DNA from 3 places in the Streptomyces sp. NPDC040622 genome. Region 3 is predicted to be linked to each of the others. Evidence: riboswitches for the same ligand, from Rfam matches in the RefSeq annotation. Region 3 holds a riboswitch; each other region holds the start of a gene.
The links. A riboswitch is a leader RNA that binds a small molecule or an ion and turns the genes downstream of it on or off. The one in region 3 is predicted to bind S-adenosylmethionine.
Positions count from the first base shown of each region.

Region 1: it holds a riboswitch for S-adenosylmethionine, as region 3 does, so the genes downstream of both, ACZ592_RS35945 (aminotransferase class V-fold PLP-dependent enzyme) here and thrC (threonine synthase) in region 3, are expected to answer to the same signal.
Region 2: it holds a riboswitch for S-adenosylmethionine, as region 3 does, so the genes downstream of both, ACZ592_RS12580 (hypothetical protein) here and thrC (threonine synthase) in region 3, are expected to answer to the same signal.

Region 1 is NZ_JBVIXD010000016.1:109,770-114,012, forward strand. It holds gene ACZ592_RS35935 (hypothetical protein) at 1-181, shown strand, start outside; partial or broken gene ACZ592_RS35940 (glycerate kinase) at 537-1,294, shown strand; gene ACZ592_RS35945 (aminotransferase class V-fold PLP-dependent enzyme) at 1,243-2,616, opposite strand; SAM riboswitch class IV at 2,790-2,907, opposite strand; gene trpD (anthranilate phosphoribosyltransferase) at 2,995-4,059, opposite strand; gene qcrB (cytochrome bc1 complex cytochrome b subunit) at 4,218-4,243, opposite strand, start outside.
Region 2 is NZ_JBVIXD010000004.1:122,891-127,133, reverse strand. It holds gene ACZ592_RS12590 (Gfo/Idh/MocA family protein) at 1-895, shown strand, start outside; gene ACZ592_RS12585 (radical SAM protein) at 1,002-2,360, shown strand; SAM riboswitch class IV at 2,440-2,549, shown strand; gene ACZ592_RS12580 (hypothetical protein) at 2,594-2,932, shown strand; gene ACZ592_RS12575 (SDR family oxidoreductase) at 3,070-3,801, shown strand; gene ACZ592_RS12570 (GNAT family N-acetyltransferase) at 3,835-4,243, shown strand, end outside.
Region 3 is NZ_JBVIXD010000006.1:161,204-165,446, forward strand. It holds gene ACZ592_RS18490 (DUF7927 domain-containing protein) at 1-509, opposite strand, end outside; gene ACZ592_RS18495 (glucosyl-3-phosphoglycerate synthase) at 575-1,519, opposite strand; SAM riboswitch class I at 1,654-1,811, shown strand; gene thrC (threonine synthase) at 1,805-3,124, shown strand; gene ACZ592_RS18505 (ubiquitin-like small modifier protein 1) at 3,243-3,518, shown strand; gene ACZ592_RS18510 (cold-shock protein) at 3,938-4,141, shown strand.

The sequences.
Region 1 (4,243 bases), on a different contig from region 3:
CCGTGTCCGCGTCCTGCTGTGGCTGCTCGTCGTGATGGCCGTCGCGCTCGGCGCGGTCGCGGCCACCACCCGCTCGGTCCTGCTCCGCGACGTCGAGCACCGCATCGACCGCCTCCTGGCCCAGGAGACCGGCGAGTTCACCAAACCTCGCGCGCGAGGGCGTCGGCCCGCACACGGGTGAGAGGTTCACCGACCCCGACGAGGAACTCCTCGGCCTGGTCGGCCGCTCCGGCCGGGCGCCCGCCAAGAAGCAGCAGTCCCGCGAGCCGCGCATCGACCACCCGCCGGCCGAGGACCCCGCCGCGATGAGGGCCGTCTTCGCGTCCCCCGACGCGACCGGCACGCTCCACCGCGACCGGGGCGAGATCCGCTGGGCGAAGGGGGAGATCGGGGCGGGCGAGGGCCACCCGGCGGCCGCGTTCGTCGTGGCCATCCACCCGGCGGGCGAACGGGCCAAGGCCGCCGACGTGTTCACCGTGCTGCCCGCCATCTCGGGCGTCGCGCTCCCGATGGCGACGGCCATCGGCCGGGCCGTCGCCGGACGCGTCCTGGTCGGCTGTGGCGACCCGGGCACGTCGGACGGCGGCACGGGCGCCCTGCAGGCCCTCGGCGCCCTCCTCCTGGACGCCGACGGCTGGGAACCGGGACCCGGCGGGCGGGAGTTGACGCGCCTGAGCCGCATCGACGCGAGCGGCCTCGACGCGCGCCTCGCGCACACCGGGATCCGCGTCGCCTGCGGCCCCTTCAACGTGCTGTGCGGTGAGCGCGGCGTCGCCCGCGTCTTCGGCCCGCAGAAGGGCGCGACCCCCACTCAGGTCGAACAGCTGACCGCCGCCCTGGAGCACTGGGCGCACATCCTCACGCGGGACCTGCGCGTACGCGCCGACCTGTGCACGGGCGCGTCGGGCGGCCTGGGCACCGGACTCGCCGCGCTCGGCGCCGCCCTCCTGCCCCGTTTCGACGTCCTGCTCGACGGAGTCGGCCTGGACGGCAGGCTCGCCCGCGCCGACCTGGTCATCACCGCCGAGGGCGCCCCGGACCACCGGACGCCGCGCGGCGATCCCCGCCGAGGTGGCCCGGCGCGCACACGGTCCGCGCGCTGGGCGTGGACGCCTGCAGCGCCATCCTGCCCGCCCCGGTCCCGCCGACCGAGGCGCTCGGCAGGGGCGGCGAGTTCCTCACCGACGCGGCCGAGCGGACCGTGCGGATGATCCGGCTCGGGTCACGGCTGCTGTCTCCGGCTCAGGCGGCGGCGCTGGTGTCCGGCACGCAACGCCCGTCCTCGGTGCGGTAGTTCCACCGCGCTCCGTCGGCGACCAGTTCCTTGACGGCGCGCACGAAACGCTCGACGTGCTCGTCGGGGGTGCCCGCGCCGAAGCTCACGCGGATGGCGTTCAGGGACTTCTCGCCGGGCGCGGCCTCGGGGGCACCGCACTCGCCGGGCTCGTCGGGCTCGCTGCCGAGCAGGGTGCGCACCAGCGGGTGGGCGCAGAAGAGGCCGTCCCGCACGCCGATGCCGTACTCGGCGGAGAGCGCGGCGGCGAAGTGCGAGCTGTTCCAGCCGTCCACGACGAAGGAGATGACGCCCACGCGCGGCGCGTCGTCGCCGAACAGCGAGAGGACCCGCACCTGCGGCACCTCGGCGAGGCCCTCGCGGACCTTCCCGATGAGGTACTGCTCGCGAGCGACGAGGTCGTCGAAGCCCGCCTCGGTGAGCGCCTTGCAGGCGGCGGCGATCGAGTACACGCCGATGACGTTGGGCGAACCGGCCTCGTGGCGGGCCGCGGTGTCGTGCCACTCCACGTCGACGCCGCCGTCGGCGCGGCGCGCCACCTTCCGCGAGGCCCCGCCGCCGGCCAGGTAGGGCTCGGCGTCACGCAGCCAGTCGGAGCGGCCCGCGAGGACGCCCGAGCCGAAGGGCGCGTACAGCTTGTGGCCGGAGAAGGCGACCCAGTCGACGTCCAACTCGTCGATGGAGACGGGGTGGTGGGGCGCGAGCTGCGCGGCGTCCAGGACGATCCGGGCGCCGTGCGCGTGGGCGGCGGCGGCCAGCTCGCGCACCGGCCAGAGCTCACCGGTGACGTTCGAGGCGCCGGTCACGCACACCAGGGCGGGGCCGTAGGGGTCGCGCTCCGCGAGGGCGCGCTCCAGGGTCTGCACGGCCTCGCCGGGCGTGCGCGGCGCGTTGAGGTAGGTGACGCGGGCGTCGCGCCACGGCAGGAGCGAGGCGTGGTGCTCGGTCTCGAAGACGAAGACCTGGCAGTCGGCGGGCAGCGCGGCGGCCAGCAGGTTCAGCGAGTCGGTGGTGGAGCGGGTGAAGACGACCTGGTCGCCGTCGCGGCAGCCGAGGAACGCGGCGACGGTCTCGCGGGAGTTCTCGAAGAGGTCGGTGGAGAGCTGCGAGAGGTAGCCGGCCCCGCGGTGCACGCTGCCGTAGTAGGGCGCGTACGCCGCCACGTCGTCCCAGACCCGCTGCAGCGCCGGGGCGCTCGCCGCGTAGTCGAGCGCCGCGTACGTCACCTCGCCACCGGTGACCAGCGGAACGGTGACGTCCCTGCCGAGGACGGCCAGCGGGGCGCAGACGGACGGGTCGACGGCAACGGCGGAAACAGACATGGCGAACTCCCGTGAGAGACAAGTGAGTTCACTGCGACGACAGCGGCACGACAGGGGTGCGGCGGTGCAGTGATGAAGAGAAGAAGGGTGTGCGGAAAGGGGCCGAAGGCCCTAGCACATTCGCTTGCTCACGAGACTGCTCCCTTGAGGACCAGGACCCCAGGGTTGAGAGGGGTCCGCGCTTGCCATACGCCTCGCTGCGCACGGCCTGGTCTTCACCCGGGGCACCCCGCCACGGACGGAGGGTTGCCGGACAGCGGGCCGGGGCCGTAGTCGCTGTCACTCATGACCTGTGCAGCATCCTGCCACACGATCTTCGGCGCGCAAGGCGCAGTCCAGATTCCGGACTGCGCCGTGCGTCACACCGGAGGGTTCTCCTCAGCGGTTGCTCGCGGACACCCAGCGCTCCAGGGCCCGCTTCGCGGCGCCCGAGTCGATCGCCTGCGCCGCCCTGACCATCTGGGCGCGCAACTGCTCCACCAGGGGCTCGTCGGTCGGCCTCAGGGCCACCAGGGCCGCCGCGGAGTTCAGCAGCACCGCGTCCCGCACCGGCCCGCTCTCCCCGTCCAGCAGCCGCAGCGCCACCTCCGCGTTGTACGAGGCGTCGGCGCCCCGCAGCGCCTCGACCGGCACCACGTCGATGCCGACGTCACGCGGGTCGAAGGCCTCCTCGCGCACCGCGCCGTCCCGCACCGTCCAGACCCGGGACGTCGCCGTCGTCGTCAGCTCGTCGAGCCCGTCGTCGCCGCGGAAGACGAGCGAGGAGTTGCCGCGCTCGGCGAAGACGCCGGCCACGACGGGCGCCATCTTGGGGTCGGCGACACCGACGGCCTGGGCCCGCACCTGGGCGGGGTTGGTGAGCGGGCCGAGGAGGTTGAAGACGGTCCTGATCCCCAGCTGGCTGCGCGCGCCGCCCGCGTGGCGCAGCGCGGGGTGGAACTTCACGGCGAAGCAGAACGTGATGCCGGCCTCGTCCGCGACCTCGACGACCCGCTGCGGGGTGAGGTCCAGATTGACGCCGAGCTTCTCCAGGACGTCGGAGGCGCCGGACGCGCTGGAGGCGGCGCGGTTGCCGTGCTTGACGACCTTCGCGCCCGTGCCCGCGACGACGATCGCCGACATGGTCGAGATGTTGACGGTCTTGGCGCCGTCGCCGCCGGTGCCCACGATGTCGACGCTCGGGCCCGGCACGTCGATGACGTTGGCGTGCGCGTACATGGCGCGGACGAGTCCGGAGATCTCCTCGACGGTCTCGCCCTTGGCCCGCAGGGCGACCACGAAGGCCGCGATCTGCGCGTCGGTGGCCTCGCCCCGCATGATGCGGTCCATGGCCCAGGCCGTGTCGTCCGCGCTCTGGTCGCGCCCGTCGAGCAGGCCGTTCAGCACGTCGGGCCAGGAACGGTCCGCCGCGGTGTCGCCTCCTGCGGGGGTCACAGCGCTCATAGCCGCTCCTGGTCTTCGTCCGTGGGTGACAAGGGCCCCCGCACAGGGGGTGGCACCACCCTATCCAGCGTCCGGGACGGCAAAGAGCCCCGTCCATGCAATGGACGGGGCTCCTGCCGTGGCGACCTTGTGGTCAGAGCTCGTGGAGCTCGGTTTGATCAGTGGTGGCCGTGGCCGCTCGTGA
Region 2 (4,243 bases), on a different contig from region 3:
GACCTACGAGGAGGCCTTCGCCTGGGGCCCGGACGCCGTACTCGTCTGCTCGGAGAACGCCCGCCACCGCCCGCTCGTCGAACGGGCCGCCACCCACGGCGTGGCCGCCGTCCTGTGCGAGAAACCGCTGGCCGCGACGGTCGAGGACGGCGAGGCCATGGTCGCCGCCTGCCGCGCGGCGGGCGTCCGGCTCGCCGTCGCCCACCCCGTCCGCTTCAGCCCCGCCTACGCCGCCGTGAAGGCCGCCGTCGACGCGGGGGAGGCGGGAGCGGTCCTCGCGGTGTCGGGCGCGAACAACGGCAGCATGCCGACCCGGGACCGCCGCTGGTTCGCCGAACCCGCCCTCTCCGGCGGCGGCGCCCTGATGGACCACACCGTCCACATCGCCGACCTGCTGGACGACCTCTTCGACGAGGCCCGCGCCGTCGAGGTGTACGCGCAGACCAACAACCTCCTGTACGCCGACGAGGTCGACGCCGAGACCAGCGGCCTGGTCAGCGTGACCTACTCCAACGGCGCCGTCGCCACCATCGACTGCAGCTGGTCCCACCCGCGATCCCACCACTCCTGGGGCGGCCTGGAGCTCACCGTCGTCGGGGAACGGGCCACGCTGGAGATGGACGCCTTCGACCAGAAGGTGCACGGCTTCAGCGAACGCGCCGGACGCGGCACGGAGGTCCCGTTCGGCGTCGACCTGGACGAGCGGATGCTCCGCGCCTTCCTGTACGGACCCGAGGAGGGCGGCACGGACGTCGCCGACGGAGAGGGCGGCCTGCGCACGCTGCGCCTCGTGGCGGCGGGGTACGCCTCCGCGGCCACGGGGGTCCCGGTGGTGCCGGCCGGCGTCAACGAAGGAGGCCGCGTCAACGAAGGAGGCAGCCCGCCCGGAGTCTAGACCTGCTGCGGATGAGGACTGAGACCGGAGTCGGATCCGGAACGGATCGGGCGCGTATTAGCGTGGACGGGACAGATCGACCGACAGGATCCGAGGTGCCCGGCCCATGCCAAGCCGCAGCGAGAGCCGTACCCAGCTCATCGAGTCACTCATGGAGCGGTTCCCGCACGTGCCGCGGGAAGCCGTGATCAAGGAAGACCTGCTGCGCGGCGGCATCGCCTTCGACGAGTCGGCCCTCAGCGACAACGAGGGCGGCGACGTCAAGCCGAAGTCGTACTTCATCTTCTCCTTCGACCACGGCACGCTCCCCGAGCTGGGGGCCGCCGCGCTGCGCCGCCCGCCGGAGGAGATCGTCCTCACCGGCGGTCCCTACGAGCTGCGCCGCACCGTCGTCTCGGTGCGCGTGAACCCCGCGTCGCCCTACCGCGTGGCCGCCGACGACCACGGCGTCCTCGGCCTCTACCTGGACGGCGTGCGGATCTCCGACGTCGGCCTGCCGCCGATGCCGGACTACTACCGGCACACCCTGGAGAACGGCAAGTCCGTGATGGAGGTGGCCCCCACCATCCAGTGGGGCTACCTGATCTACCTGACGGTCTTCCGCGTCTGCCAGTACTTCGGCGCCAAGGAGGAGTGCCAGTATTGCGACATCAACCACAACTGGCGCCAGCAGAAGGCGGCGGGCCGCCCCTACACGGGCGTGAAGCCGATGGACGAGGTGCTTGAGGCCCTCGCCATCATCGACAAGTACGACACCAACAAGTCGTCCACCGCGTACACGCTCACCGGCGGCGCCATCACCACACAGCTCCAGGGCAAGGACGAGGCCGACTTCTACGGCCAGTACGCCAAGGCCATCGAGGAGCGCTTCCCCGGCCGCTGGATCGGCAAGGTCGTCGCCCAGGCCCTGCCCAAGGCGGACGTGCAGCGCTTCCACGACTACGGCGTGCGGATCTACCACCCCAACTACGAGGTGTGGGACCCGTACCTGTTCGAGCGGTACTGCCCCGGCAAGGAGCGCTACGTCGGCCGTGACGAGTGGCACCGCCGCATCCTGGACTCCGCCGAGGTGTTCGGGCCGCGCAACGTCATCCCGAACTTCGTGGCGGGCGTCGAGATGGCGGAGCCCTTCGGGTTCAAGACGGTCGACGAGGCCATCGACTCCACCGTCGAGGGCCTGCAGTACTTCATGTCGCGCGGCATCACGCCCCGCTTCACCACCTGGTGCCCGGAGCCCACGACCCCGCTCGGCAAGGCGAACCCGCAGGGCGCCCCGCTGGAGTACCACGTGCGGCTCCTGGAGGCCTACCGCGCCACGATGGAGGCCAACGGCCTCTCGTCGCCGCCCGGTTACGGCCCGGCGGGACCCGGCAACGCGGTCTTCTCGGTCAGCTCCTTCATGGACAGCCTGCCCGCGGAGAAGGCCGCCCCCGAGGACGCCGTCGTGCCGGTGGAAACCCCGTAGAACCGTGGGGTGAGAGGCCTGTCCGGGGGTGCGGAAAAGCCCGGGCAGGCCTCCCGGACGCCGTGTTACGGTCGGGGCGGGTCACGAGTTCCAGCGCCAAGCCCCGGCTCGCTGGACGGCACCCCGCTCCGTCGCGGGTGCCCCGGGTGACGACCCGCCCCGTGCGACGTGCACGGGGAACGGCGGATCACCGGGGTCGGCGACACCGGGGTCCACGACTCCGGAGGCGCACCATGACGCACTCGCACGACACCTGCGACACCTACACCCCCGGTCACCAGGTCCACTGGACCCAGGCCCGCAACAGCGCGAGCGACCCCGGCACGGTGGTCGACGTGCTCCTGTCCTCGCACGACGTCGCGGAGGACGGCCGCATCGCCCTTCATGTGCTCGGCCCGACCAGGGGTGTCCCCGCGGCCCTGTGGACGCACGACCCGGAGCGGCTGCGCGGCCTTCTGCGGGAGCACAAGGGCCTGGCCCGGTGGCAGCCCCGCTGGAACCTGCTGCGGCTCAGCCGCGACACCGTGGGCACCACGCTGGTCTGCGTGGCCCCGCAGCCGGCGGATCACTGACGGCATCCGCCGGGGCCCGCCTCGTCCCGGCCGCCGCCGAAGATCACCGCTTCGTAGGATGACGACGTGATCCGGACGCGGGCGATCCCCGCGTCCGGGCGGCGCGACAGTCAGCCACCCACAGCCGGAGGTCCCCCGTGCAACACCACCCCGTCACCGTCGTCACCGGCGGCAGTCGCGGCATCGGCGCCGCTGTCAGCGCCCGTCTCGCCGAGGAGGGCCACGACGTCGTCATCGGTTACCACGCGGACGAGGCCGCCGCCGAGAAGGCCGCCGACGCGGTACGCGCGGCAGGCCGCCGCTGCGTCACCGTCCGGGCCGACACCGCCGACGAGGCCGACGTCGACCGCCTCTTCGACACCGCGGCGGCCGAGCTCGGCCCGGTCACCGGACTGGTCAACAACGCGGGCGTGGGCGCCCCGGTCGGTCCGCTCGCGGAGGCCGACGCCGCGGGTCTGCGCCGGGCCCTGGAGGTCAACGTGCTCGGGTATCTGCTCTGCGCCCGGCGCGCGGTGCGCGACATGTCGGCCGGCGGCGGCGCGATCGTGAACATCTCCTCCGCCGCCGCGACCCTCGGCGCCCCCGGCGAGTACGTCCACTACGCGGCCGCCAAGGGCGCCGTCGACACGATGACGGTGGGCCTGGCCAAGGAGGTCGCGGCGGACGGCATCCGCGTCAACGCCGTCGCCCCCGGCGTCATCTGGACCGAGTTCCACGCCGACCCCGAGCGTCCCGCGAAGCTCGCTCCGGGCATCCCCATGGGGCGCTCGGGGCAGCCGTCGGAGATCGCGGCGGCCGTCGCCTGGCTGCTCTCGGACGACGCCTCGTACGCGACCGGCACGGTGCTGCGGGTGGCGGGCGGCCGCTGACGCGCCCCGGGCGGCCGCTCGTACGCTGTGCACATGATCACTGGAGCGGTCGCCCTCGCGCACGACGTAGCCATCCGACCCGTCGCGCCCGGCGACGGCCCCGCGCTCGCCCGCGCCCACCGGCGCAACCGCGTGCACCTCGACCCCTGGGAGCCGGACCGGCCCGAGTCCTTCTACACCGAGGAGGGCCAGAGGGACCGGGTCCGCGGGCAGCTGGAGGACGGCCGTGCGGGCCGCTCGGCGCACTGGGTGCTCGTGAGCGGCGACGAGGTCGTCGGCCACGCCGCCCTGTCGAACATCGTGCTGGGCCCGGCCCGCAGCGGGAACCTCGGCTACTGGATCGACGCCGGGCAGGTGGGCCGGGGTCTGGCCACCGCCGCCGCCCGGTACGTGTGTGGGGCGGCGGACGGGGACCTGGGCCTGCACCGTGTCGAGGCGGGCA
Region 3 (4,243 bases):
CTCACGGTGTTCTGCGCGCCGCCGTCGACCCGGATGACGGGCGCCGTGGTGAGCGGGTCGCCGGGCGCCGGGTCCACGGGCTTGTTGCCCTCGCGGTTGAGGTCGCAGATGTTGCGCACGGTGTTGCCGAAGCGGTGCGTGCCCGCGTTGCCGCCCCAGAACAGGCGGGCGTAGTCGACCGTGGCGCCCGGTGGGATCGTCACCTGTCCGGTGCTGGAGTCGAAGGTGCCGGTGAGCCCCGCGGTGTCGATGCGGTGCTCGACGAAGTTGTTGTTGTTCTTGGTGCCCTGGGCCTGCTGGGTCTCCTTGCAGGAGGCGGCCACGTCGGCGGGGCTCGTCGGGCAGTCAAGGACCGTGTTGCCGATGGTCTTGAAGTCGCCGTAGAGCGATTCGTCGTAGCGTTTGGCGAAGGGCTCGATGACCTCCGCGGACGCGGGCGACGCGGTCGCGACGAGCGCGCCCGCCGCGACGGTGGCGGAGGCGAGCGTGAGGACGCCCGCCCGCCGCATGGCTTTCACTGCATGTCTGACCCACATAAGTAGGCAATGTAGGCAAAGCGGACAATCATCTGAGGTTACGCCACGCGACGACGCGCATACTCAGCAATATCGGTCATCGGCGGACGCTCCTCCGTGTCGACCGGATACGTCCGCGGCGCGAACCCGTCCTCGCCCCGCTCGAACTGCGTCAGCTCGGGACGCAGCAGATGGCCGCGCGCCAGCCGCAGCTGCGCCGTCCGGTAGATCGCCGCCGCCATCCGGCCGAGCGCCTGCCCGTCCTGGTGCCGGTGCCTGCGCACCCCCACGTCCACCTGCGCCAGCGCGTCGAGCCCCACCGTGTGCAGCGCGTCCACGAGCAGCCCCAGCTCCACCCCGTACCCGACCGGGAACGGCAGCCGCTCCAGGAGCGACCTGCGCACCGCGTACTCGCCGCCCAGCGGCTGCACGAACCCCGCGAGGCGCGGCCAGTGCATGTTCAGCAGCGGCCGCGCCATCAGCTCCGTCACCCGCCCGCCCTGCCCGGCCGCCTCGCCCAGCGGGCGGTCGTACATCGCCTTCACGAAGTCCACGTCCGGGTCCGTGAGCAGGGGACCCACGATCCCCGAGACGAAGTCCGCCGAGAACTCCCGCAGGTCCGCGTCGACGAACGCCACGACGTCGCCGTCCGTCACCAGCAGCGAGCGCCACAGCACCTCGCCCTTGCCCGGCACCGGCGCGATGCGCGGCAGGATCTCGTCGCGGTGCACGACCTTGGCGCCCGCCGCCGCGGCGACCTCGGCGGTGCGGTCCGTGGAGCCGGAGTCGACCACCACCAGCTCGTCGACCAGGCGCACCTTCTCCATCAGCTCGCGGCGGATCTCGGCGACGATCTCACCGACCGTGGCCTCCTCGTCGAGCGCGGGCAGGACGACGCTCACCGAGGTGCCGGACGCCCGTTTCGCGGCGACGAGCCGCTCCGGCGGACGGTCGGCGACGGACCAGGAACGCCTGCTCAGCCAGTGCTCGACCTCTTCCAGCACGGTCGTGGTCCTCCCATATGTGATCCATCTCGCGGTTCGGACGACTATCTCAAGGGTCCGGGGCTTCGGTTACAGTCTTGAACAACGCCGGTGACCATCGCATGTCGGGGGTCCCGGGCGTCACAACCGAATACCGCTCATCCAGAGGGGCAGAGGGAAACGGCCCGTTGAAGCCCCGGCAACCCTCCAGCCGGTCTCGTACGCGATCCATCGGATCCGCGCCGCGAGGCTCCCGGCTCGGGAAGGTGCCAATTCCGTCTCGCGGCGAGATGCGTCGCGAGGAAGATGAGGAGAAAGGGCCTCGCCTCCATGGCTGTGCAGACTGTCGCCACTGAGAACACCACCTCTTCCGTAGACCTCGGCCCCGCCTCCGGCCTCTCCTGCCGTGAGTGCGGCACCAAGTTCCCGCTCGGTCCGATCTTCGCCTGCGTCGAGTGTTTCGGCCCCCTCGAAGTCGCCTACGACCTGCCGCTCGGCGACCCGGAGTCCCTCCGCAAGCAGATCGAGGCGGGACCCGCCAACATCTGGCGCTACGCCCCCCTGCTGCCCGTCCCCGCCGACGTGGCCGACAAGCCGAACCTCAACCCGGGCTGGACCAAGCTGGTCAAGGCCGACAACCTCGCCGCCGAACTCGGCGTCGACGCGGGCAAGCTGTTCGTCAAGGACGACTCCGGAAACCCGACGCACTCCTTCAAGGACCGCGTCGTCGCGCAGGCGCTCGAAGCGGCGCGCGCCTTCGGCTTCACCACCCTGTCCTGCTCCTCCACCGGCAACCTCGCGGGCGCCGTCGGCGCCGCCGCCGCCCGCGCCGGCTTCCGCTCCTGCGTGTTCATCCCGCACGACCTGGAGCAGGGCAAGGTCGTCATGGCCGCGGTCTACGGCGGCGAGCTCGTCGGCATCGAGGGCAACTACGACGACGTGAACCGCTTCTGCTCCGAGCTCATCGGCGACCCACTGGGCGAGGGCTGGGGCTTCGTCAACGTCAACCTGCGGCCGTACTACGGCGAGGGTTCCAAGACCCTCGCGTACGAGATCTGCGAACAGCTCGGCTGGGAGCTGCCCGACCAGCTCGTCATCCCGATCGCCTCGGGCTCACAGCTCACGAAGATCGACAAGGGGCTCAAGGAGCTCATCGCGCTCGGCCTGGTCGAGGACAAGCCCTACAAGATCTTCGGCGCGCAGGCCGAGGGCTGCTCCCCGGTGTCCACGGCCTTCAAGGCCGGCCACGACGTGGTGCGCCCGCAGAAGCCGGACACCATCGCCAAGTCCCTGGCGATCGGCAACCCGGCCGACGGCCCGTACGTCCTCGACATCGCGCGCCGCACGGGCGGTGCGGTGGAGGACGTGAACGACGAGCAGGTCGTCGAGGCGATCAAGCTTCTCGCCCGTACGGAAGGGATCTTCGCCGAGACGGCGGGCGGGGTCACCGTGGGCGTCACGAAGAAGCTCGTCGACGCGGGGCTCATCGATCCCTCGCTGACCACGGTGGTCCTCAACACGGGGGACGGCCTCAAGACGCTGGACGCTGTCGCCGAGACCTCGCAGGCCACCGCGACGATCAAGCCGAGCCTCGAGGCGTTCCGCTCCGCGGGTCTCGCCGGTTAGCCGCCGCAGGGCCTGACCGGCGTCGCCGACTGCCGGTCGTGGTCCGTCCTCGCGCGGTCCCCCGCGCCCCGTTCAGGGGCGCCCCACCCCCGTACTCCGTACTTCTGAGGTGAACACCATGAGCGTCAACGTTCGCATCCCCACCATTCTTCGCACCTACACCGGCGGCAAGTCCGAGGTCGCCGCCGAGGGGGCGACCCTCGGTGAGGTCATCGCCGACCTGGAGAAGAACCACAACGGCATCGCCGCCCGCGTCCTGGACGACCAGGGCAAGCTCCGCCGCTTCGTGAACGTGTACGTCAACGACGACGACGTCCGTTTCGAGCAGGGCCTCGAGACCGCGACGCCGGACGGCGCCGGCGTCTCGATCATTCCCGCCGTCGCCGGCGGCTGATCTTTTCGCAAGTACCCTGCGTTATCTGAATTGCCCCCTCCGTACGAGAAACGGAGGGGGCAATTCTGCATGGTTGAGCGCGGTACAGTTGGGAAGCGTGCTTCGCCGTTAGTGCCGAGCGCATATACGAAGTCGGCCCGGAGTCGACAAGAAGTAGCCAAAGAGCGCTGCCCATTTGAACCTTGTGCGGCATTTGCCTGGCCCGACTTGCCCTGAATTCCAGCGAATTCTCCGCATATTACCGATCGGGCGTGCCCAGAATTCTCGTCCGATTGACCTGTTGCAGACGGCAGTTGGACAGATACATTCAGCGGCGGTCGACGCGTTCCGGCGCACACCCCCAATCAGTGGGGGGTGAGGTCTGACCCGGGTCCGCGAAGTGCGGTCCTGTGCAAGGGCCAGTAATAGGGGAGTTAGGCATGGCTCAGGGCACCGTCAAGTGGTTCAACGCGGAGAAGGGGTACGGCTTCATCGCGGTCGACGGTGGTGCGGATGTTTTCGTCCACTACAGCGCGATCCAGATGGACGGGTACCGCACCCTTGAAGAAGGTCAGCGAGTCGAATTCGAGATCTCGCAGGGCCAGAAGGGTCCGCAGGCGGACATGGTCAAACTCGCCGTCTAGCTCGGCGCGACCGACCACCGAAGCAAGCATCGCGAGGGGCTCGTATCCCGTCAGGGGTACGGGCCCCTCGTGTGTGCGGTGCCGGGCGCCTCGTGCGTGCGG